DNA from 3 places in the Streptomyces sp. NPDC056128 genome. Region 1 is predicted to be linked to each of the others. Evidence: riboswitches for the same ligand, from Rfam matches in the RefSeq annotation. Region 1 holds a riboswitch; each other region holds the start of a gene.

Evidence for each region. Region 1 has a riboswitch for cobalamin ahead of cobN (cobaltochelatase subunit CobN). Riboswitches for the same ligand answer to the same signal wherever they lie in the genome.
Region 2: another riboswitch for cobalamin. It lies ahead of ACFC1X_RS25720 (ribonucleoside-diphosphate reductase subunit alpha); the one in region 1 lies ahead of cobN (cobaltochelatase subunit CobN).
Region 3: another riboswitch for cobalamin. It lies ahead of ACFC1X_RS35470 (energy-coupling factor ABC transporter permease); the one in region 1 lies ahead of cobN (cobaltochelatase subunit CobN).

The regions. Positions count from the first base shown of each region.
Region 1 covers NZ_JBHJVQ010000004.1:260,146-267,055, reverse strand. The annotation lists gene ACFC1X_RS11905 (precorrin-2 C(20)-methyltransferase) at 1-359, opposite strand, end outside; gene ACFC1X_RS11900 (precorrin-8X methylmutase) at 356-1,027, opposite strand; gene cobG (precorrin-3B synthase) at 1,024-2,331, opposite strand; cobalamin riboswitch at 2,387-2,536, shown strand; gene cobN (cobaltochelatase subunit CobN) at 2,566-6,201, shown strand; gene ACFC1X_RS11885 (superoxide dismutase) at 6,323-6,910, shown strand, end outside.
Region 2 covers NZ_JBHJVQ010000016.1:17,113-24,022, forward strand. The annotation lists gene ACFC1X_RS25700 (cytochrome P450) at 1-1,111, shown strand, start outside; gene ACFC1X_RS25705 (GlxA family transcriptional regulator) at 1,115-2,083, opposite strand; gene ACFC1X_RS25710 (hypothetical protein) at 2,176-2,421, shown strand; gene ACFC1X_RS25715 (ribonucleotide-diphosphate reductase subunit beta) at 2,334-3,347, opposite strand; gene ACFC1X_RS25720 (ribonucleoside-diphosphate reductase subunit alpha) at 3,347-5,752, opposite strand; cobalamin riboswitch at 5,877-6,039, opposite strand; gene ACFC1X_RS25725 (GNAT family N-acetyltransferase) at 6,087-6,593, opposite strand; gene mctP (monocarboxylate uptake permease MctP) at 6,667-6,910, opposite strand, start outside.
Region 3 covers NZ_JBHJVQ010000034.1:23,808-30,717, forward strand. The annotation lists gene ACFC1X_RS35445 (MFS transporter) at 1-226, shown strand, start outside; partial or broken gene ACFC1X_RS35450 (ABC transporter ATP-binding protein) at 255-380, opposite strand; gene ACFC1X_RS35455 (ATP-binding cassette domain-containing protein) at 451-1,299, opposite strand; gene cbiQ (cobalt ECF transporter T component CbiQ) at 1,296-2,045, opposite strand; gene ACFC1X_RS35465 (energy-coupling factor ABC transporter substrate-binding protein) at 2,046-2,384, opposite strand; gene ACFC1X_RS35470 (energy-coupling factor ABC transporter permease) at 2,381-3,088, opposite strand; cobalamin riboswitch at 3,118-3,304, opposite strand; gene ACFC1X_RS35475 (potassium channel family protein) at 3,381-3,854, opposite strand; partial or broken gene ACFC1X_RS35480 (chloride channel protein) at 3,945-5,216, opposite strand; gene ACFC1X_RS35485 (hypothetical protein) at 5,494-5,958, shown strand; gene ACFC1X_RS35490 (cell division protein SepF) at 6,056-6,448, shown strand; gene ACFC1X_RS35495 (ATP-binding protein) at 6,544-6,910, shown strand, end outside.

The sequences.
Region 1 (6,910 bases):
TTGTGCATGTGCATGTAGGAGCCGTAGAAGAGCGGGTCGCCCTCCGCGAGGACGGCGACCGTGCGGCCCGCGTCGAGGTGGGCGGCGAGCCGCGCCGACGCCTCGGCGTAGAAGTCGTCCATGGCGCCCTGGTAGCCGCCCGGGTGGTCGGTGGTCTCGACGGTGAGCGGGTAGACCAGCCGTTCCTCGACGTGGACGGCGCGCAGGTGCCGCTCCGCGATGGAGCGGGCGATGGACCGTCCGTGCCGGGCGCTGTGATACGCGATCACGTCCGCCTCGGCGATGGCCTCGACCGCGCGCACGGTCATCAGGGACGGGTCGCCGGGACCGAGCCCGACCCCGTACAGCTTGCCGCTCATTCTTCCTCGCTCGCGATCGCGTTGAGTGCGGCGGCGGCGATGGCGCTGCCTCCGCGACGGCCCCGGACGACCAGGTGCTCCAGGCCCGAGGGGTGGGCGGCCAGGGCGTCCTTGGACTCGGCGGCGCCGATGAAGCCGACGGGCACGCCGATGACGGCCGCGGGCCTCGGTGCCCCCTCCTCGATCATCTCCAGGAGCCGGAAGAGGGCGGTGGGCGCGTTGCCGACGGCGACCACGGAGCCCTCCAGGCGGTCGCGCCACAGCTCCAGCGCGGCGGCGCTGCGCGTGGTGCCCAGCTCCGCCGCCAGCCCCGGGACGGCCGGGTCGGAGAGGGTGCACAGCACCTCGTTGTCCGCGGGCAGCCGCTTGCGGGTCACACCGCTGGCCACCATCTGCACGTCGCAGAGGATCGGCGCACCGGCCAGCAGGGCCTCGCGGGCGCGGGCCACCACCGTGGGCGTGTGGCCGATGTCGCGCACGAGGTCGACCATGCCGCAGGCGTGGATCATCCGGACGGCGACCCGGCTGACGTCGGCGGGCAGCCCCGTGAGGTCCGCCTCCGCCCGGATCGTGGCGAAGGACTGGCGGTAGATGGCCGCTCCGTCCTTCTCGTATGCGTGCGTGGTCACGGTGCTCTTCCCGCTGCTCTCGGTCGTCGTACGGCTCATGGGGTGATCGCCGCCAGTGCGGTGGCGAGATCGGAGGGGTCCGTCAGGACCGTGGTGCGTGTCGGTCCGCCAGGCGGGCCGACGGTGAGGCGGTAGCCCCCCTCCGGGACGGCGACCAGGTCGATCCGCTCGCCCCGCGGGTGGCCGCAACGGCGTTCGCAGCCGGACCAGTACAGGGGGAGCGGGGACCTGCCCGCGGCGGACAGGCTGTCGGCCGCGTCGGCCCGCACGTCGGCGTGGGACTTCCCGCACCCCGGGCGGCCGATGCAGGCGCCGACGCGCGGCCAGGGGGAGGCGGCGTCGGTGACGAGACCGGCGGCGGAGAGGAGGGCGAGGGCGTCGGCGGTGTCCGTCGCGCCCAGGCCCCCGACGGGGACGACGACGCCGCGCCACGGCGTCAACCGCAGTTCGGCGTCCCGCGTCAGGGCGGCGACGCGCGTCAGCTCCCGCCACTGCGGGCCGGTGAGACGGCCCAGCGGTACGTGCACGCACAGGGCGTCCCCGACGAGCCCGGGAGGAGGCCCGTCCGTGCGGGTGGTGTGCGTCCGCTCCTTGACGTGGGCGACTCCCGCCTCGGAGAGACGGCGGTCCACCGCCCGCGTCAGGACACGCGCCGGTACGGCGAGTTCGTCCACCCGCCACACCCGCGCCCCGGACTCGCGCGCGACGTCGAGGAAGGCCTCGGCCGCCAGCAGCGCCGCCCGGGACGCCTCGCCCGCGGCCACCCGCCAGGCGTCGTCCACCGAGCCCAGCGCGACCAGCGCGTCGTCGTCGCCGACCGCCCGCACGGTGACGTCGGCGCCGAGCCCGGTCACGTCCCCGCGCCCGTCGTCGAGCGCGAACAGGAACCGGCCCGACAGCTCCCGCGCCCGCTCACTCGCGCACAACGCGGCGTCCAGGGCCGACAGCCAGGGCCGTACGTCCCGGAGACCGCGCCCGTCGAGGCCGGACAGCGGTGAGGCGACGATGTTGCGCACCCGTTCGTGCCCCGGCGAGGGCAGCAGCCCGGCCGCGTCCAGCAGCCCGGCGAGCTCCCCGCCGCAGCCGTCGCGCAGCCCCCGCAGCTGCACGTTGCCCCGGGACGTCAGATGAAGGTCCCCGTCGCCCAGCCGCCGGGCCGCGTCCGCCAGCGCCTCGGCCTGTTCCACGCCCAGGACCCCGCCGGGTATCCGTACGCGGGCGAGGGCACCGTCGTCGGCGGCGTGCAGCCGCAGCGTCCCCGGGCAGGCGTCACCACGGTCCCGTGAGACCGCTGTGGCCTGGGAGGATATGGAAGGGAGCGCCGAGGACATGGCGGCGAGCATACCGACCATCACACCGGTGGCACCCCCCGCCCTTCTCGGCGGGACCCTTACTATGCTCCTGGGTGGATCATCCGGTCCGCCCGCCGCCAGACGGCGACAGGGGAGGAAGCCCGGTGTGAATCCGGCGCGGTCCCGCCACTGTGAGTCCGGCCACCCTGAGGGGCCGGACGAGTCAGAAACTCCCGCCGTCTCTCACCGCCCGGGGCGCGGACCCCGAGGAAGGGCAGACGCCGCATGCCGCATTCGTCCGGGGAGCGTGCCTCGCACCCCAGCATCCTGCTCCTGTCGACGTCCGACACCGACCTGCTGAGCGCCCGCGCCGCCACCGGCCCGGTCACCTACCGGTTCGCCAACCCCGCCCGCCTCCCGCTCGACGACCTGCCCGCCCTGCTCGACGGCGTCGGACTGGTCGTCGTACGCCTCCTCGGCGGCCTGCGTGCCTGGCGCGAGGGTCTCGACCTGCTCCTCGCCGACGGCCGCCCCGTCGTGGTGCTCAGTGGCGAACAGGCCCCGGACGCCCAGCTGATGGAGGCCTCCACCGTCCCCGTCGGCCTCGCCGCGGAGGCCCACGCCTATCTCGCCCACGGCGGCCCCGCCAACCTGGAGCAGCTCGCCCGCTTCCTCTCCGACACCGTGCTGCTCACCGGCCACGGTTTCGACCCGCCGACGCCCGCCCCCACCTGGGGCCCGCTGGAGCGCGCGCCGCGCCCGGACGCGGACGGCCCGACCGTGGCCGTGCTCTACTACCGCGCCCACCACATGAGCGGCAACACGGACTTCGTGCACGCCCTGTGCGACGCGGTCGAGGACGGCGGCGGACGGCCGCTGCCCCGTTACGTGGCCTCGCTGCGCGCCCCCGAGCCCGAACTCATCGAGGACCTGCGGGCGGCCGACGTGATCGTCACCACCGTCCTCGCGGCCGGCGGCACCAAGCCCGCCGAGGCGTCCGCCGGCGGCGACGACGAGTCCTGGGACGCCGGCGCCCTCACCACCCTCGACGTCCCCATCCTCCAGGCCCTGTGCCTGACCGGCTCCCGCGCCGACTGGGAGAGCAACGACGAGGGCGTCTCCCCGCTGGACGCCGCCAGCCAGATAGCCGTCCCCGAGTTCGACGGCCGCCTGATCACCGTGCCGTTCTCCTTCAAGGAGATCGACGCGGACGGCCTCCCCGCCTACGTCGCCGACCCCGAGCGCGCCGCCCGCGTCGCCGGCATCGCCGTACGCCACGCCCGCCTGCGGCACATCCCGGCCGCCGACAAACGCCTCGCCCTGGTCCTCTCCGCCTACCCGACCAAGCACTCCCGCATCGGCAACGCCGTCGGCCTGGACACCCCCGCCAGCGCGGTGGCCCTGCTGCGCCGACTGCGCGAGGAGGGCTACGACTTCGGCGCCGGCACCGACGCCGAGGTCCCGGGCCTCGCCTCGGGCGACGGCGACGAACTGATCCGCGCGCTCATCGAGGCCGGCGGCCACGACCAGGACTGGCTCACCGAGGAACAGCTCGCCCGCAACCCGGTGCGCATCCCGGCCGCCGACTACAAGCGCTGGTACGCGACCCTGCCCGGCGAGCTGCGCACGGCCGTCGAGGAACACTGGGGCCCGGCACCGGGCGAGATGTTCGTCGACCGCAGCCGCAACCCGGAGGGCGACATCGTGCTCGCCGCCCTGCGCCGCGGCAACCTGCTGATCCTCATCCAGCCGCCGCGCGGCTTCGGCGAGAACCCCATCGCCATCTACCACGACCCCGACCTGCCGCCCTCCCACCACTACCTCGCCGCCTACCGCTGGATCGCCGCGCGGGCCGAGGACGGCGGCTTCGGCGCCGACGCGATGATCCACCTGGGCAAGCACGGCAACCTGGAGTGGCTGCCCGGCAAGAACGCCGGCCTGTCCGCCGCCTGCGGCCCCGACGCCGCCCTCGGCGACCTGCCCCTGATCTACCCCTTCCTCGTCAACGACCCCGGCGAGGGCACCCAGGCCAAGCGCCGCGTGCACGCCACCCTCGTCGACCACCTCGTGCCGCCGATGGCCCGCGCCGATTCCTACGGCGACATCGCGCGCCTGGAGCAACTCCTCGACGAGTACGCGCAGATCGCCTCCATGGACCCGGCGAAGCTCCCGGCGATCCGCGCCCAGATCTGGACCCTGATCCAGGCCGCCAAGCTCGACCACGACCTTGGCCTGGCGGACCGCCCGGACGACGACGGCTTCGACGACTTCCTGCTGCACGTCGACGGCTGGCTCTGCGAGGTCAAGGACGCGCAGATCCGCGACGGACTGCACGTCCTCGGCAACCCGCCGGCCGGCGCCGACCGGGTCAACCTCGTCCTCGCCATCCTGCGCGCCCGCCAGATCTGGGGCGGCACCACCGCCCTGCCCGGCCTGCGCGAAGCCCTCGGCCTCGACGAGTCCGCCGCCACCCGCACCACGGCCGACGCCGCCGAGGAGCAGGCCCGCGCACTGGTCCAGGCCATGGACGACGCCGGCTGGGACCCCGCCGCCGTACCGTCCGAGCACGGCGAACAGGTCGCCGCGGTACTGGAGTTCGCCGCCCGCGAGGTCGTCCCCCGGCTCGCCGCCACCACCGCCGAGATCGACCACGCCGTGCACGCCCTGAACGGCGGCTTCGTCCCCGCGGGACCCTCCGGTTCACCCCTGCGCGGGCTGGTCAACGTCCTGCCGACCGGCCGCAACTTCTACTCCGTCGACCCCAAGGCCGTCCCCTCCCGCCTCGCCTGGGAGACCGGCCAGGCCCTCGCCGACAGCCTCCTGGAGCGCTACCGCACCGACAATGGCGCATGGCCCACCTCCGTCGGCCTGTCCCTGTGGGGCACCAGCGCCATGCGCACCGCCGGCGACGACGTCGCCGAGGTCCTCGCGCTGCTCGGCGTGCGCCCCGTCTGGGACGACGCCTCCCGCCGCGTCACCGGCCTCGAAGCCATCCCGTACGAGGAGCTGGGCCGCCCGCGCATCGACGTCACCCTGCGCATCTCCGGCTTCTTCCGCGACGCGTTCCCGCACACCGTCGGCCTCCTCGACGACGCGGTACGCCTGGCCGCGTCCCTGGAGGAACCGGCCGAGGCCAACCACGTCCGCGCCCACGTCCAGGCCGACCTCGCCGAACACGGCGACGAACGCCGCGCCACCACCCGCATCTTCGGCTCCCGCCCCGGCACCTACGGGGCCGGTCTGCTCCAGCTCATCGACTCCCGCGACTGGCGCACCGACGCCGACCTGGCCGAGGTCTACAGCGTCTGGGGCGGCTACGCCTACGGCCGCGAACTCGACGGCCGCCCTGCGCGCGACGAGATGGAGACGGCGTACAAGCGGATCGCCGTGGCGGCCAAGAACACGGACACCCGCGAGCACGACATCGCCGACTCCGACGACTACTTCCAGTACCACGGCGGCATGGTCGCCACCGTGCGCGCGCTGCGCGGCACCGCCCCCGAGGCGTACATCGGCGACTCCACCCGCCCGGAGACGGTCCGCACCCGCACCCTGGTGGAGGAGACCTCCCGCGTCTTCCGCGCCCGCGTGGTCAACCCCAAGTGGATCGAGGCGATGCGCCGCCACGGCTACAAGGGCGCCTTCGAACTCGCCGCCACCGTCGACTACCTCTTCGGCTACGACGCCACCACGGGCGTGGTCGCGGACTGGATGTACGACAAGCTCACCGAGGCGTACGTCCTGGACCCCGCCAACCGCGAGTTCCTCCAGCAGGCCAACCCCTGGGCCCTGCACGGCATCGCCGAGCGCCTGCTGGAGGCGGAGTCGCGCGGCATGTGGGAGAAGCCCGACCCGGCCGTCCTGGAAGCCCTGCGGCAGGTGTACCTGGAGACCGAGGGCGATCTGGAGGGGGAGGACTGACGCCCCGTCGGGGGCGGGTGCACGACGCCGGACCTAGGACCAACGGCTGATCAACAATCACCACTGACGCTGTTAGCGTGCAACTGCACATCATTGGCAATAACGTCGGAGGATGTTGGACATGGCGGTGTACTCGCTCCCGGAGCTTCCCTACGACTACTCGGAACTCGAGCCGGTCATCAATCCGCAGATCATCGAGCTGCACCACGACAAGCACCACGCGGCCTACGTGAAGGGCGCCAACGACACGCTGGAGCAGCTCGCCGAGGCGCGGGACAAGGAGCAGTGGGGGTCGATCAACGGCCTGGAGAAGAACCTGGCCTTCCACCTCTCCGGGCACATCCTGCACTCCATCTACTGGCACAACATGACCGGTTCGGGCGGCGGTGAGCCGCTGGCCGCCGACGGCGTGGGCGACCTCGCCGACGCCATCACCGAGTCGTTCGGCTCCTTCGCAGGTTTCAAGGCGCAGCTCACCAAGGCGGCCGCGACCACGCAGGGCTCCGGCTGGGGTGTGCTGGCGTACGAGCCGCTGAGCGGCCGTCTGATCGTCGAGCAGGTCTACGACCACCAGGGCAACGTCGGCCAGGGCTCCACGCCGGTCCTGGTCTTCGATGCCTGGGAGCACGCCTTCTACCTGCAGTACAAGAACCAGAAGGTCGATTTCATCGACGCCATGTGGGCCGTCGTCAACTGGCAGGACGTGGCC
Region 2 (6,910 bases), on a different contig from region 1:
GGAGTCGCTGGAGGGCCTGCTCGGCAAGGAGGGCGTGGCGACCGCCAACGGCCCACTCCACCGGCGTCAGCGGCGCACCATCCAGCCGGCCTTCAAACTCGACGCCATCCCCGCGTACGGGCCGATCATGGAGGAGGAGGCGCACGCGCTCGCCGAGCGCTGGCGGCCGGGCCGGACCGTCGACGCGACCTCCGAGTCCTTCCGGGTGGCGGTGCGCGTCGCGGCCCGCTGCCTGCTGCGCGGGCAGTACATGGACGAGCGCGCCGAGCGGCTGTGCGTCGCCCTCGCGACCGTCTTCCGGGGCATGTACCGGCGCATGGTCGTCCCGCTCGGACCGCTCTACCGGCTGCCCCTTCCGGCCAACCGCAAATTCAACAACGCGTTGGCCGATCTGCATCTGCTGGTGGACGAGATCATCGCCGAGCGCCGCGCATCCGGTCAAAAGCCGGACGATTTGCTCACGGCATTGCTGGAGGCGAAGGACGACAATGGCGACCCGATCGGGGAACAGGAGATCCACGACCAGGTCGTCGCGATACTCACCCCGGGCAGTGAAACCATCGCCTCCACGATCATGTGGTTGCTGCAGGCACTTGCCGACCACCCGGAACATGCCGACCGCATACGCGACGAAGTCGAAGCGGTGACCGGCGGACGCCCCGTGGCATTCGGGGACGTCCGCAAGCTCACGCACACCGGCAATGTCATCGTGGAAGCCATGCGTTTGCGCCCGGCCGTATGGGTATTGACCCGGCGCTCGGTGGCCGAGACCGAACTCGGTGGCTATCGCATTCCGGCCGGTTCGGACATCATCTACAGTCCGTACGCAATCCAGCGCGATGCGAAGTCGTACGCCGACAACCTGGAGTTCGACCCGGACCGCTGGCTTCCGGAGCGGGCGCGGAATGTGCCGAAATACGCCATGAAGCCGTTCAGCGTGGGCAATCGCAAGTGCCCCAGCGACCACTTCTCCATGGCACAGCTGACGCTGATCACGGCCGCGCTCGCCACGAAGTACCGCTTCGAGCAGGTGGCGGGCTCGAACGACGCCGTCCGGGTCGGCATCACCCTGCGCCCGCACGACCTGCTGGTCAGGCCCGTGGCACGGTGACGCTCAGGCGGCGGCCTCCGGGCCCCGGAAGGTGCGCCGGTAGGCGTGCGGGGTGGTGTCCAGGGCCCTGACGAACTGGTGCCTGAGGGCCGCCGCCGTACCGAAACCGGTGCGCCAGGCGATCGTGTCCATCGTCTCGTCCGTCGCCTCAAGCAGCCGCTGGGCCAGCAGCACGCGCTGGCGCAGGATCCAGCGGTAGGGAGTCGTGCCCGTCTCCTGCTGGAAGCGGCGGGCGAAGGTGCGCGGGGACATGTGCGCCCGGGCCGCGAGCTGCTCGACGGTGACCTCCTCGTCGAGGTGCTGCTCCATCCAGGCCAGCACCTCGCCGACGGTGTCGCAGGAGGAGCGCGGCAGCGGGCGTTCGATGTACTGCGCCTGTCCGCCGTCCCGGTGCGGCGGCACCACCATGCGCCGGGCGATCCGGTTGGCGACCTCAGGTCCCTGTTCCTTGCGCACGATGTGCAGGCAGGCGTCGATCCCGGCCGCGGTGCCGGCGGAGGTGATCACCGGGTCCTCGTCGACGTAGAGCACGTCGGGCGCGACGACGGCCCGCGGGTACTGGCGGCTCAGCTCGGCCGCGTGGTGCCAGTGCACCGCGCACCGCCGTCCGTCCAGCAGCCCGGCGGCGCCCAGCACGAAGACCCCGGAACACACGCTCAGGACGCGTGTGCCCCGGTCCACCGCCTGCCGCAGGGCGTCAAGCAGCTCGGGCGGGTACTCCCGGCGCACGAAGTCGCTCCCGGCCGGCACGGCGATCAGGTCCGCCTCGTCCAGCCGGTCGAGACCGTACGGCGTGGAGACGGTCAGTCCGCCGACATGGGTGCCGAGCGCGGGGCCCTCCGCGGAGACCACCGCGAAGTCGTACCCCGGCAGGCCCTCGTCGCTCCGGTCGATGCCGAAGACCTCGCAGACCACGCCGAGTTCGAAGGGATGCACACCGTCGAGCAGCACGGCGGCCACGTTTTCGAGCATGCCCCCAGTGTGCCCCGGAAGTGGCAGGAAATCGAGGCCCTACGGCAGTCCTGCCACTCCCGGTAAGGAGCATCCGGCGCGACAGTGGTGTCATGAACGGAAACCAGATCGAAGCCCTGATCGGAATGCTCGTGACCTTCGGACTCCTGGTCCTCATGGTCCTCCCCTCGGTGATCGGCATCGTGCGCGACCGGCGCGTCGACCGTCAGCTCAGGGAGGCCCAGGAGGGGAGGAGGGGAGAGGAGGTGACTCAGAAGTCCTCGTCCAGGTCGACGGTGCCCTCCACCGCCACCTGGTACGCCGAGGGACGCCGCTCGAAGAAGTTGGTCAGCTCCTGAACACCCTGCAGCTCCATGAAGGAGAAGGGGTTCTCCGAGCCGTACACGGGGGCGAAGCCCAGGCGCGTCAGGCGCTGGTCGGCGACGCACTCCAGGTACTCCCGCATCGAGTCGGTGTTCATGCCCGGGAGGCCGTCACCGCACAGGTCGCGCGCGAACTGCAGCTCGGCCTCGACGGCCTCCCGCAGCATGTCGGTGACCTGCTGCTCGAGCCGCTCGTCGAACAGCTCCGGCTCCTCCTTGCGCACGGTGTCGACCACGTCGAAGGCGAAGGACATGTGCATCGTCTCGTCCCGGAACACCCAGTTGGTGCCGGTGGCCAGACCGTGCAGCAGACCCCGGCTGCGGAACCAGTAGACGTACGCGAAGGCGCCGTAGAAGAACAGGCCCTCGATGCAGGCGGCGAAGCAGATGAGGTTCAGCAGGAAACGGCGGCGGTCGGCCTGGCTCTCCAGGCGGTCGATCGACTCGACCGAGTCCATCCACCGGAAGCAGAACTCCGCCTTCTCGCGGATGGACGGGATGTTCTCCACGGCCGCGAAGGCCGCGTTGCGGTCCTCCGGGTCGGGCAGGTAGGTGTCCAGCAGCGTCAGATAGAACTGGACGTGGACGGCCTCCTCGAACAGTTGCCGCGACAGGTACAGGCGCGCCTCGGGGGAGTTGATGTGCTTGTAGAGGGTCAGCACCAGGTTGTTCGCCACGATCGAGTCACCGGTGGCGAAGAAGGCCACCAGCCGCCCGATCAGGTGCTGCTCCTCGGGGCTGAGCTTCGCGAGGTCGGCGACGTCCGAGTGGAGGTCGACCTCCTCCACGTGCCAGGTGTTCTTGATGGCGTCCCGGTAGCGCTCGTAGAAGTCCGGGTAGCGCATGGGGCGCAGGGTCAGCTCGAAGCCCGGGTCGAGCAGGTTCTTGGTGGTGTCGCTCATTACTGGCAGGCCTCGCAGGACTCGGGGTTCTCAAGGGAGCAGGCGACCGCTTCGGGGTCGGGGGTGGCCTGGGCGGGGACGGTGGCCCGGCCGGCGGCGCGGGCGATCCGGGTCGCCGGGCGCGAACGCAGGTAGTACGTGGTCTTCAGGCCCTGCTTCCAGGCGTACGCGTACATCGAGGAGAGCTTCCCGATGGTCGGCGTCTCCAGGAACAGGTTCAGCGACTGGGCCTGGTCGAGGTACGGGGTGCGGGCGGCGGCCATGTCGATCAGGCCGCGCTGCGGGATCTCCCAGGCGGTGCGGTACAGCGCGCGGACGTCCGCGGGGATCCAGGTGAACTCCTGGACCGAGCCGTTGGCCTCGCGCAGCGCCTCGCGGGTGCGGGCGTCCCACACGCCGAGCCGCTTGAGCTCGTCCACCAGGTACGAGTTGACCTGGAGGAACTCGCCGGACAGCGTCTCGCGCTTGAACAGGTTGGACACCTGCGGCTCGATGCACTCGTAGACGCCCGCGATGGAGGCGATGGTGGCGGTCGGCGCGATGGCGAGCAGCAGGGAGTTGCGCAGCCCGGTGGAGGCCATGCGCTCGCGCAGCGCCGCCCAGCGCTCCGGCCAGGTGGTCTCGACGCCGTAGTGGTCGGGGTGCAGCACGCCCCGGGCGGTACGGGTCTTCTCCCAGGCAGGCAGCGGGCCGTTGCGCTCGGCGAGGTCGGTGGACGTCTCGTACGCGGCGAGCATGATCCGCTCGGCGATGCGGGTGGACAGGGCCCTCGCCTCGGGCGAGTCGAAGGGCAGGCGCAGCTGGAAGAAGACGTCCTGGAGGCCCATCGCACCCAGGCCCACCGGGCGCCAGCGGGCGTTGGAGCGGCCCGCCTGCTCGGTCGGGTAGAAGTTGATGTCGACGACCCGGTCCAGGAAGGTGACGGCCGTGCGGACGGTGGCGTCCAGCCGCTCCCAGTCGATGTCGCCCTTGGCCACGTCGACGAAGGCGCCGAGGTTGACCGAGCCCAGGTTGCAGACCGCCGTCTCGCCGTCGTCCGTGACCTCCAGGATCTCCGTGCAGAGGTTGGAGGAGTGGATGACGTTGCCCGGCTCGGCCGTCTGGTTGGCGGTGCGGTTGGCGGTGTCCTTGAAGGTCATCCAGCCGTTGCCGGTCTGCGCGAGGGTGCGCATCATGCGGCCGTACAGCTCACGGGCGGGCAGGGTCCTGCGGGCGAGCCCGGCCGCCTCGGCCTTGCGGTAGGCCGCGTCGAACTCCGCGCCGTACAGGTCGGTCAGCTCGGGCACGTCGGCGGGCGAGAACAGCGACCACTGGCCGTCGGCGTCCACGCGGCGCATGAACTCGTCCGGGATCCAGTGCGCCAGGTTGAGGTTGTGCGTGCGGCGGGCGTCCTCGCCGGTGTTGTCCCGCAGCTCCAGGAACTCCTCGATGTCCGCGTGCCAGGTCTCCAGGTAGACCGCCGCCGCGCCCTTGCGCCGGCCGCCCTGGTTCACGGCCGCCACCGAGGCGTCCAGCGTCTTCAGGAACGGGACGATGCCGTTGGAGTGCCCGTTGGTGCCTCGGATCAGCGAACCCCGGGAGCGGACGCGGGAGTAGGCGATGCCGATGCCGCCGGCGTGCTTGGAGAGCCGGGCGACCTGGTGGAGGCGGTCGTAGAGGGAGTCCAGCTCGTCCTTGGGGGAGTCGAGGAGGTAGCAGGACGACATCTGGGCGTGCCGGGTGCCCGAGTTGAACAGGGTGGGGGAGGAGGGCAGGTAGTCGAGGCGGCTCATCAGGCCGTAGAGGGCGGAGACCTCTTCCACGGAGTGGGCGCCCGTCTCTGAATTGGACACAGTGTCCTCGGCGAGGCCGGCGGCCACCCGCAGCATGAAGTGCTGGGGCGTCTCGACGACCTTGCGGGTGATCGGGTGCCGCAGCAGGTAGCGGCTGTGCAGGGTGCGCAGCCCGAAGTAGCCGAAGCGGTCGTCGGCGGCCCGGTCGATCGTCGCGTCCAGCCGGTCCGCGTGCAGCCGTACGAACTCGGCGGTGCGGTCGGCGATCAGGCCCTCGCGGTGGCCGGTGGCGACCGACTCGGTGAAGGACGTGACGCCCTGGGAGGCGGCCTCCGCGCGGATGCCGATGGTCAGCAGCCGGGCGGCAAGGCGGGAGTAGACCGGGTCCTCGGAGATGAGACCGGCGGCCGCCTCCGTGGCCAGCTCGCGCAGCTCGGCCTCGTCCGCGTGGGCGGACCGGCCGCGCAGCGCGGCGGCGGCGACCCGGCCGGGGTCGGCGTCGGGGAGGTCGGCGGTCAGAGCGGTCAGGGTCCGCAGCAGGGCGGCACCGGGTCCGTCGGACTCCTCGGTCACCGGCATCGCTGAAGTCGTCACCGGGGTCGCTGTGGCCGGATCGGCTGGCGCGATGGTCACGTGGGGGCACTCCCTCGCTCGGCACGGGGCCTGGCGGAGGGCAGGGGGCAGCACACGAGCGCACGCGGCGTCGCGTCCACCGGCCCACTCCACGAGGCCCGGACGTCATGGCACCCGGGCCGGGAGGCCGGGGCGCACTGTCGGCAGGTCCTCGGACTGAGGCACGCGTGCACGTACGTCCGAGAACGTACGGATACACGCATGTACACCGTTGCGGGACAGTTCCGGATTCACACCGGATTCCCCTGCGGCGACAGCGAGCACGAGCATACATCTTGTGCCGGGCTCCGCCAGCACCCCCAGATGTTGTGTCCGCCAGTGTGTCGGGGTGGTGTCAGAGCGTCAGTTCATAGGTGAGGAGAGTGATGTCGTCCAGCTCCGGCAGGGGGTTCCAGTCGCGGTCCGGTGTGCGGGTGAAGCCCAGGCGCGCGTAGAGGCGGTGGGCGGTGCGCATGGTGCCCTGGGTGGACAGCACGACGCGTGTGCAGCCCTCCACGGACCGGGCGCGGTCGACGCAGGCCCGTACGAGCGCCTCGCCGGCCCCGCGTCCGCGTGCCTCGCGGGCGACGGCGAGCATGCGTATCTCGGCCTCACCGGGCCGGGCGATGTCCGCCATGGGCCCGCCGGAGGGGACGAAGGTCACGCCGCCGAGCACTCCGCCGTCCGCCGCGGCGACCAGCACCTCGGCGGCCGCCGCCCGCTTGGCCACGGCGCGCAGCTCGTGGAGGTACGCGTCGTCCTCCCCGAAGTCGAGGAGGCCGTCGCGCAGGTAGGCCTGTGCGGTGATCTCACCGAGGGTGTCGTACTCCTCGGCCGCCGCCCGCCGGATCACGAAGTCCATGCCGCCGAGTGTGCCCGACGGGTACGACAACGGGCCGCCGGATTTCTCCGACGGCCCGCTGACGAGGAAGGCCCTAGTGCGAGGTGCCCGCCGTGGCCGGCGGCAGTTCGACCTCGACGCCCGGGTCGCCCGCGTCCGCCGTGTAGTCGCTCGGCTTGGTCTCGTCGACGCCGTCGGGTGCCTTGACCGCCCGCAGGACGAAGGTCAGGACCACGGTGACCACGATGTTCAGCACGAAGGCGGTGAGACCGATGTAGCCGATCTCGCCGATGCCGGGGATCTCGTCGGAGGAGCCGCCGAAGTGCTTCTGCGTCGGC
Region 3 (6,910 bases), on a different contig from region 1:
GGCCGCCGGGCCCGAGCAGGCGCAGGCCCTCACCGACGCCGTCGACCGGGCCTTCGCCCACGGCGTCTCGACGACCAGCCTCGTCGGCGGCATCATCATGGCCGCCGGCACCCTGATCGTCCTCGCCGTCCTCCCGGGCCGCCGCCGCGGCGGCGCCGAGGACCGTCCCGAGGGCGAGCCGACGGCGGCCACCCCCGAACCGGAGCACAGCGACTCCACGCGCTGACCCCGGGCCGCCCCGGCCGGCGCACGCGTCAGTCGGCCAGGGCGGCCAGCTCCTCCGGAGTGCGCGGTCCGGTCGCCGACTCCGGCAGCAGGCCCCGCGCCCGCAGCAGTCCGGCCGCCGCGACGCCCCAGGGCAGCCGCAGCCCGGCCTGCCGCGGCAGCTCCGTGCGGGCCGGCGTCGGGGGCGTGGGGCTGGTGCGCACGCCGTCCGGGCCGGCGCGCGCGTCAGTCGGTCAGGGCGGCCAGTTCCTCCGGGGTGCGCGGTCCGGTCGCCGACTCCGGCAGCAGGCCCCGCGCCCGCAGCAGTCCGGCCGCCGCGACGCCCCAGGGCAGCCGCAGCCCCGCCTGCCGCAGCAGATCCGTGCGGGCCAGCGTCGCGGCCGTCGGGCCGGTGCGCACGCCGTCCGGGGTGAGCAGCGCTGCGTCGTCCGACCAGCGCAGGGCGAGGTCGACGTCATGCGTGGCCATCACCACCGTGGTGCCGCCCGCGCGGAGCCGGTCCAGCGTGGCGAGCAGCCGCTCCTGGCCGTCCGGATCGAGCCCGGCGGTCGGCTCGTCCAGGATCAGCACCCGGGGCCGCATCGCGACCGCCCCCGCGATCGCCGTCCGCTTGCGCTGCCCGTACGACAGCAGATGGGTCGGCCGGTCGGCCAGCGCCCCGATGTCCAGCGCGGCGAGCGCCTCGTCGACCCGGGACCTGACCTCCGCGTCCGGCAGGCCCAGGTTCAACGGCCCGAAGGACACGTCCTGCCCCACCGAGGCCGCGAAGAGCTGGTCGTCCGGATCCTGCACCACCAACTGCACCGTGGTCCGCAGCCGGGTCAGCCCCTTGCGGTCGTACGCCACCGGCTCCCCGTCGAGCGTCAACGTCCCCGCACGCGGCCGGAGTCCGCCGCTCAGCAGCCGCATCAGGGTGGTCTTGCCGCTGCCGTTGCGGCCGAGGAGCGCCAGCGCCCGCCCCTCGCGCACCGAGAAGTCCAGCCCGGCCAGCACGTCCGGCCCCTCCTCGTAGGCGAAGGCCGCACCCCGCAGGGCGACCAGCGCCTCCGCCGTCGCCTCGCTCGTCCCAGTCACGACAACGGCCCTTCCAGTACGAGGGTGAGGGCGGCCAGCGCCGCAAGGAGCGCGCCGCTCGCCGCCGTGAAGGCCACCGAGACGCGGGCCTCGGGCACCAGGACCCGCAGGGTGCCGTCGTAACCGCGGCCCGCCAGCCCGGACTGGAGCCGCGCCGCCCGGTCGAAGGCCCGTACGAACGCCGTGGCGCCGAGCCCGCCCAGCGAACGCCAGGTCGCGGCCCGGGTGGTGTGCCCCAGCCGCGCGGCCTGCGCCTCCCGGATGCGGCGCACCGAGTCCAGCAGCAGGAAACTCATCCGGTACGTCACCAGCGCCACGTCCACGACCGGCGCGGGCACCCCCGCCCGCACCAGCCGGGGCAGCAGGTCCGACATCGGCGTGGTGAACGCGAACAGCAGCACCCCGAGCGAGGCCGCCGAGGTCCGCAGCAGCAGCTCACCGGCGCGCACCGGCCCGCCCTGCGCCACCGTCAGGAACCCGCCGGGGCCCCCGACCTGGACCAGCAGCGGCAGCGCCCCCGTCACGCAGAAGCCCAACGGCACCCGGTACGCCCGCCACAGCCGCCGTCCGGGCACCCCCGCCGGGCCGAGCAGCACCGCCAGCGCCGTCACCAGCACCAGCGCCGCGCCCGGCCAGGGCGGCAGCGAGATCGCGAGCACGGTCAGACCCAGCCCGAGCACGGCCTTGTCCACGGGATGGCGGCGGCGCCACCGACTGCTGTGGGCCGCCGCGTCGATCGGCAGCACTCAGTCCCCTTCGGGAGCGTCCCGCAGTGCCGTCGCCGCCCGCTCCTCGCCCTGCCGCCGGCCCCGGCGCACACCGAAGTAGTACGCCAGCACGCCCGCGCCGAGCGCGGCCTGCACCGCGAACAGCGCCGACTCGATCTCGCCGGACGGCGGTTCGTACAGCGGCGAGAACCACGGCTCGTAGTCCGGCTCGATCTCCGTGATCGCCGTCTCCGCCTCCGCGTCCGCGCCGGCGAACGGCTCCTCCTTGTGGTCGCCGAGCCCCAGCACCAGCGGCAGCACCGCGAGCGCGGCCACGGCGAGCAGCAGCAGGGCGTTGATCTTCGCGTTGCGGGTCATCGGGCCACCGCCTCCTGCTCGTCGGACGTGGTCTTGCCCGACCGGGTGAGCAGCACGCCCAGCCGGGTCAGTTCACCCTTGCTGGACTGCACCAGCAGCCGCATCACGATCACCGTGAGCAGGCCCTCGCTGACCGCGAGCGGGATCTGCGTGACGGCGAAGATGGACCCGAACTTGCCGAGCGCCCCGGCGAATCCGCTGCTCGGGTCCGGGAAGGCCAGCGCCAGCTGCACGCTGGTCACGCAGTAGGTGGACAGGTCGGCGACGAACGCGCCGAAGAACACGGCGACCATCAGCGGCACGTCGTAGCGGCGCAGCAGCCGGTAGACGCCGTACCCGGCCCAGGGACCGACGATCGCCATCGAGAAGACGTTGGCGCCCAGCGTGGTCAGCCCGCCGTGGGCGAGCAGCAGCGCCTGGAAGAGCAGGGTGATGGTGCCCAGGACCGCCATGATCGGCGGCCGGAAGAGGATGGCGCCCAGACCGGTGCCGGTCGGATGGGAGCAGCTTCCGGTGACGGAGGGCAGTTTCAGGGCCGACAGGACGAACGTGAAGGCACCGGAGGCGCCGAGGAGCAGCGTGCTCTCCGGGTGCTCCCTGACCTCACGGGTGAGTGACCGGACTCCGTGGACGACGAACGGCGCGGACGCGACACCCCAGGCGATCGCGTGCGCCGGTGGCAGAAAGCCCTCGGCTATGTGCATGGCTCAGCAGACCCTCTCCAGCACCTCGTGGATGGACGACGCGCCCTGGCCGGTCTCCTGGCTGACGGGTACCGCAGTCCGGGCAACGCCTTCCCGGGTCACGAGGACCCAGTGGCTGCCCACGAGGGGCCGGAGCCGGACTTCCCGATTCACAGTGGCGAGGGCCGCACCGGCATCACACCGGATTTCCCGTTCACCAAGGCGTGGCGACAGTAGTGCTCCCACGGGGGTGGTGACAAGCGGGCCTCCTGTCGCGCGGACCCGGCGGACAGGGCTCGGGGCTGCGGAAACGTCAGCCGGACCGGTCCCGTTCGGTGCGCCGGACCACCATGGCGCGCGCCCGCGTGCTGAGCGCGGTCGCGGCGGCGGTGAGGAAGACGAAGCTGTAGGCGATCTGGAGCAGGGTCACGATCCGGGCGGACTGCCCGCTCGGCGTGATGTCCCCGTACCCGACCGTGGCGAGCGTGACCACCGTGAAGTAGAGCGCGTCGACGCGGGTGTGCAGGCCGGTGAACTCGCCCGGCTGCTTGGCGAGGGCGTAGTACGTGGCCGAGAAGATGTGCACGGACAGGATGATCAGCAGGGTGATGACCACACCGGGCTTGGTCTCGGGGCGGTCCACGAGGACGTGGTGGATCTGCCGGAGCAGCAGCGCGGCCACGACGGCCAGCAGCAGGGAGCACAGCACCCAGCTCAGCACGGGCCGGTGCGGCCCCAGATGGTCGAGGGGGAGCAGGAAGTAGGCCACGACCACCGCCACCGCCACGCAGACGCGTACGACCCAGGGCCGGGCGGTGTGCCAGGCGGTACGGGTCGGTACGGTCCGGCGCTCCGTCACCCGGTCGTTCCCGTCGTCGGGGGGGTGGGCCGCTTCCGGTTCCGTCCGGCGCACCACCTGGGAGACGACGAAGGAGACCACCGACGCGGTGACGATCAGCGGCATCTGGTCGTACGCGTCCCCGCCCATCAGCAGCACCGCCAGGACCGCGCTGGACAGCGGCAGCCCCGTCACCGCGGCCGCCGCGGCGGAGATGCCGAGGGCGAGCGCCGGGGTCGCGCCGAAGCCGGGCAGCCCGGAGCAGGCCATGGCGGTGGCCGTGCCCAGCAGCACCGCCGGGAAGATCGGGCCGCCGCGCAGACTGCCCAGCGCGATGCCCCAGGCCAGCCCCTTGCACGCGACCAGGGCGATCAGCGCGCCCACCGGCCAGGCGTGCGGGTGGGCGGCGAGCTGGGCGAGGGTGGCCTGGCCGGACAGCGCGGCCTCGGCCGGAGAGCGGCCGGTGATCAGCGCGTACGCGGCGACGCAGACACCGACGGCCGTGGCGCAGACGACGGTGCGGACGGCCGTGTGCCGCCGGGTCCAGGAGACGGTGCGGTGCCCCAGCTCGCGGGCCAGCGTGATCAGCACGGCGATCAGCGCCGCCGTGGGGATGCCCCAGAGGAAGTCACCGGCGTCCGGGTTGGCGGCCGGTGGCACGTCGTGCAGGGCGAGCGCGCCGATCTTCAGCCCGGTCCACTGCCCGAAACCGGTGAAGACCAGGGCGCCGGTGGCGCTGGCCAGCAGACAGGGCAGCAGCAGGACGACCAACTGCGCCCCGGCCAGCCCCGCGCCCTCGATGAGCAGCACGGCCGCGGCCACCGGACCGCCGAGGATCGTGGAGATCGCGGCGGTGGAACCGGCCGTGGCGAGGATCGCGCCGGCCCGCTGGTCGCCGCCCGCGCCCGCCCGCCGCACCGCGAGCAGCGCGAGCCCGCTGCCGACGGCCATGAGCGGGGCCTCGGGACCCAGCACCACACCGAGCGGCAGGGTGGCCAGCGCGGCCAGGACCGCGCCGGGCAGCGCCCGGGGACCGACGGGCGGCCCGCCCAGACCGTTCACCGGCAGATGGCCGCCGCCGCCGGGCATCCGGGTCACGATCGGCGCCAGGACCAGCCCGGCCAGCACCAGCGCGGGCAGCGGCCACCACCAGGGCGGGGTGTCGTACCCGGCCGCCTCGGGCAGCGAGGTCCACACCCAGTGCTGCAACTGGTGCTGGAGGCCGACGAAGAAGAAGCAGGCCAGCGCGATCGGCACGCCCAGCAGCACGCACAGCAGCAACAGCCGCCGGTAGCCGGGGCTGAGCAGCATGTGCCGCAGCGACTGCTCGGCCCGGCCCGGGGCGGAGTTCGCCGGCGCCGGCCGACTCGTCACGTGCCCTCCTTCGTCCGCTCCGGCGGGTGCCGCTCAGTTAACGCGAGGGCGCGGGCGGTCGCATGCGCACGCAGGGCCGCCGTTCACCCGTCCGGCGGACCCGCGTGGCCGGGCGGTCCCGGGCCCCGCAGGCTCGGAAAGGACCTGCCGGCGCCGGCCCCGCCGCTCGCGGGCCGAGGCCCCGTACGGGGGCCGTGCAGAAAGGAGCGCGCACATGACCCAGCACGCCGAACCCACTCCCGGACGCCCGTCCCACGGCGGCGAAGGCACCTGGTCCCAGCGCTCGGCCGACCGCTCGGGCGGCTGGGTCACCGGAGGCGTCGTCTTCGCCGGCGTACTGCTGCTGCTGAGCGGCGCCCTCGCCGTCCTCCAGGGCATCGCGGCCATCGCCGAGGACGACGTGTACGCCCGGATCGGCACGTACGTCTACGAGATGAGCCTCACCGGGTGGGGCATCGTCCACGTCGTCCTCGGCGCCCTCGTCGCCGTCACCGGTTACGGCCTGCTGAAGGACATGGCCTGGGCGCGGGTCGCGGGCATCGTCCTCGCCTCGCTGAGCCTGGTCGCGCAGTTCCTGTTCCTGCCGTACGCACCCGTCTGGGCCGTGATCGTGATGGCGATCGACGTGTTCGTCATCTGGGCCCTGGCCAGCCGCCAGGACAGCGAGGCACGGGTCTGAGCGCCGGGGGGACCGTGTCGCAGTTGGGCCGAACGGGTGACTTGCCGTAAGAATTGGCTGGTGCAGGCAATAACGGCGAGTGGAATCGGGGGAGCCGGTGAACAGCCACGACGTCACCGATGAGCAGTGGGAGGGCCTCGCCCAGGTCGTTCCGTTGCGCGGACGCGACGCCTGGCCGTCGGCGGTCGGTCACCGCGCGATGCCCGAGGCGGAGACCGAGCGGCGCCGCCGGTTCGTGGTGCTGCGGGTCAACGTGTTCGCGGACGCGCGCGAGGTCGCCGAGACGCTGATGGCGGGCATCCCCGTCCTGCTGGACCTGACCAGCGCCGAGGGCGATGTCGCCAAGCGGGTCCTGGACTTCAGCACCGGCGTCGTCTTCGGACTGGCCAGCGGGATGCATCGGGTCGACCGCAACGTCTTCCTGCTGAGCCCGGCGGGGACCGAGGTGAACGGGCTGATGGAGGGCGCCCTCGGGGTCCCCGGGGTGTGACGGCGCCGCCCGGCCCTGACGGAGCCGTCCCCCGATCGTAGGAACGCCGTCCGGGCGGAACGGTTCGCCGTACGGCGGAGTCCTACGGTCCGCATATGGCAGCGTCATCCGCGTCGACGGCGTCCGACGCACCGCTCCCCGGCCGGCCCCGCGTCACGGAGCTGCGGCTGTCCGCCTTCGCGGGGCACCGGCGCGCGGTGCTGCGGCTCGGGCCGCTCACCCTGCTCGCCGGGCCCAGCGGCTGCGGCAAGACCACCGCGCTCAGGGCCTACGACGCCCTGGCCCGGCTCGGCGGCGGCGCGGAACTCGGCGTCGTGTTCCCCGACCCCGTCGCCTGCGTGCCCGAACGGGCCCGGCCCGACGCCCAGCGGCGCCGGGGCTTCCGCATCGGCTGCACGGCAGACGGCGCCGAGGGCCCGGTCCACCTGGACGTCGCCGTGCAGGCGGAGCCCGAACTGCGCG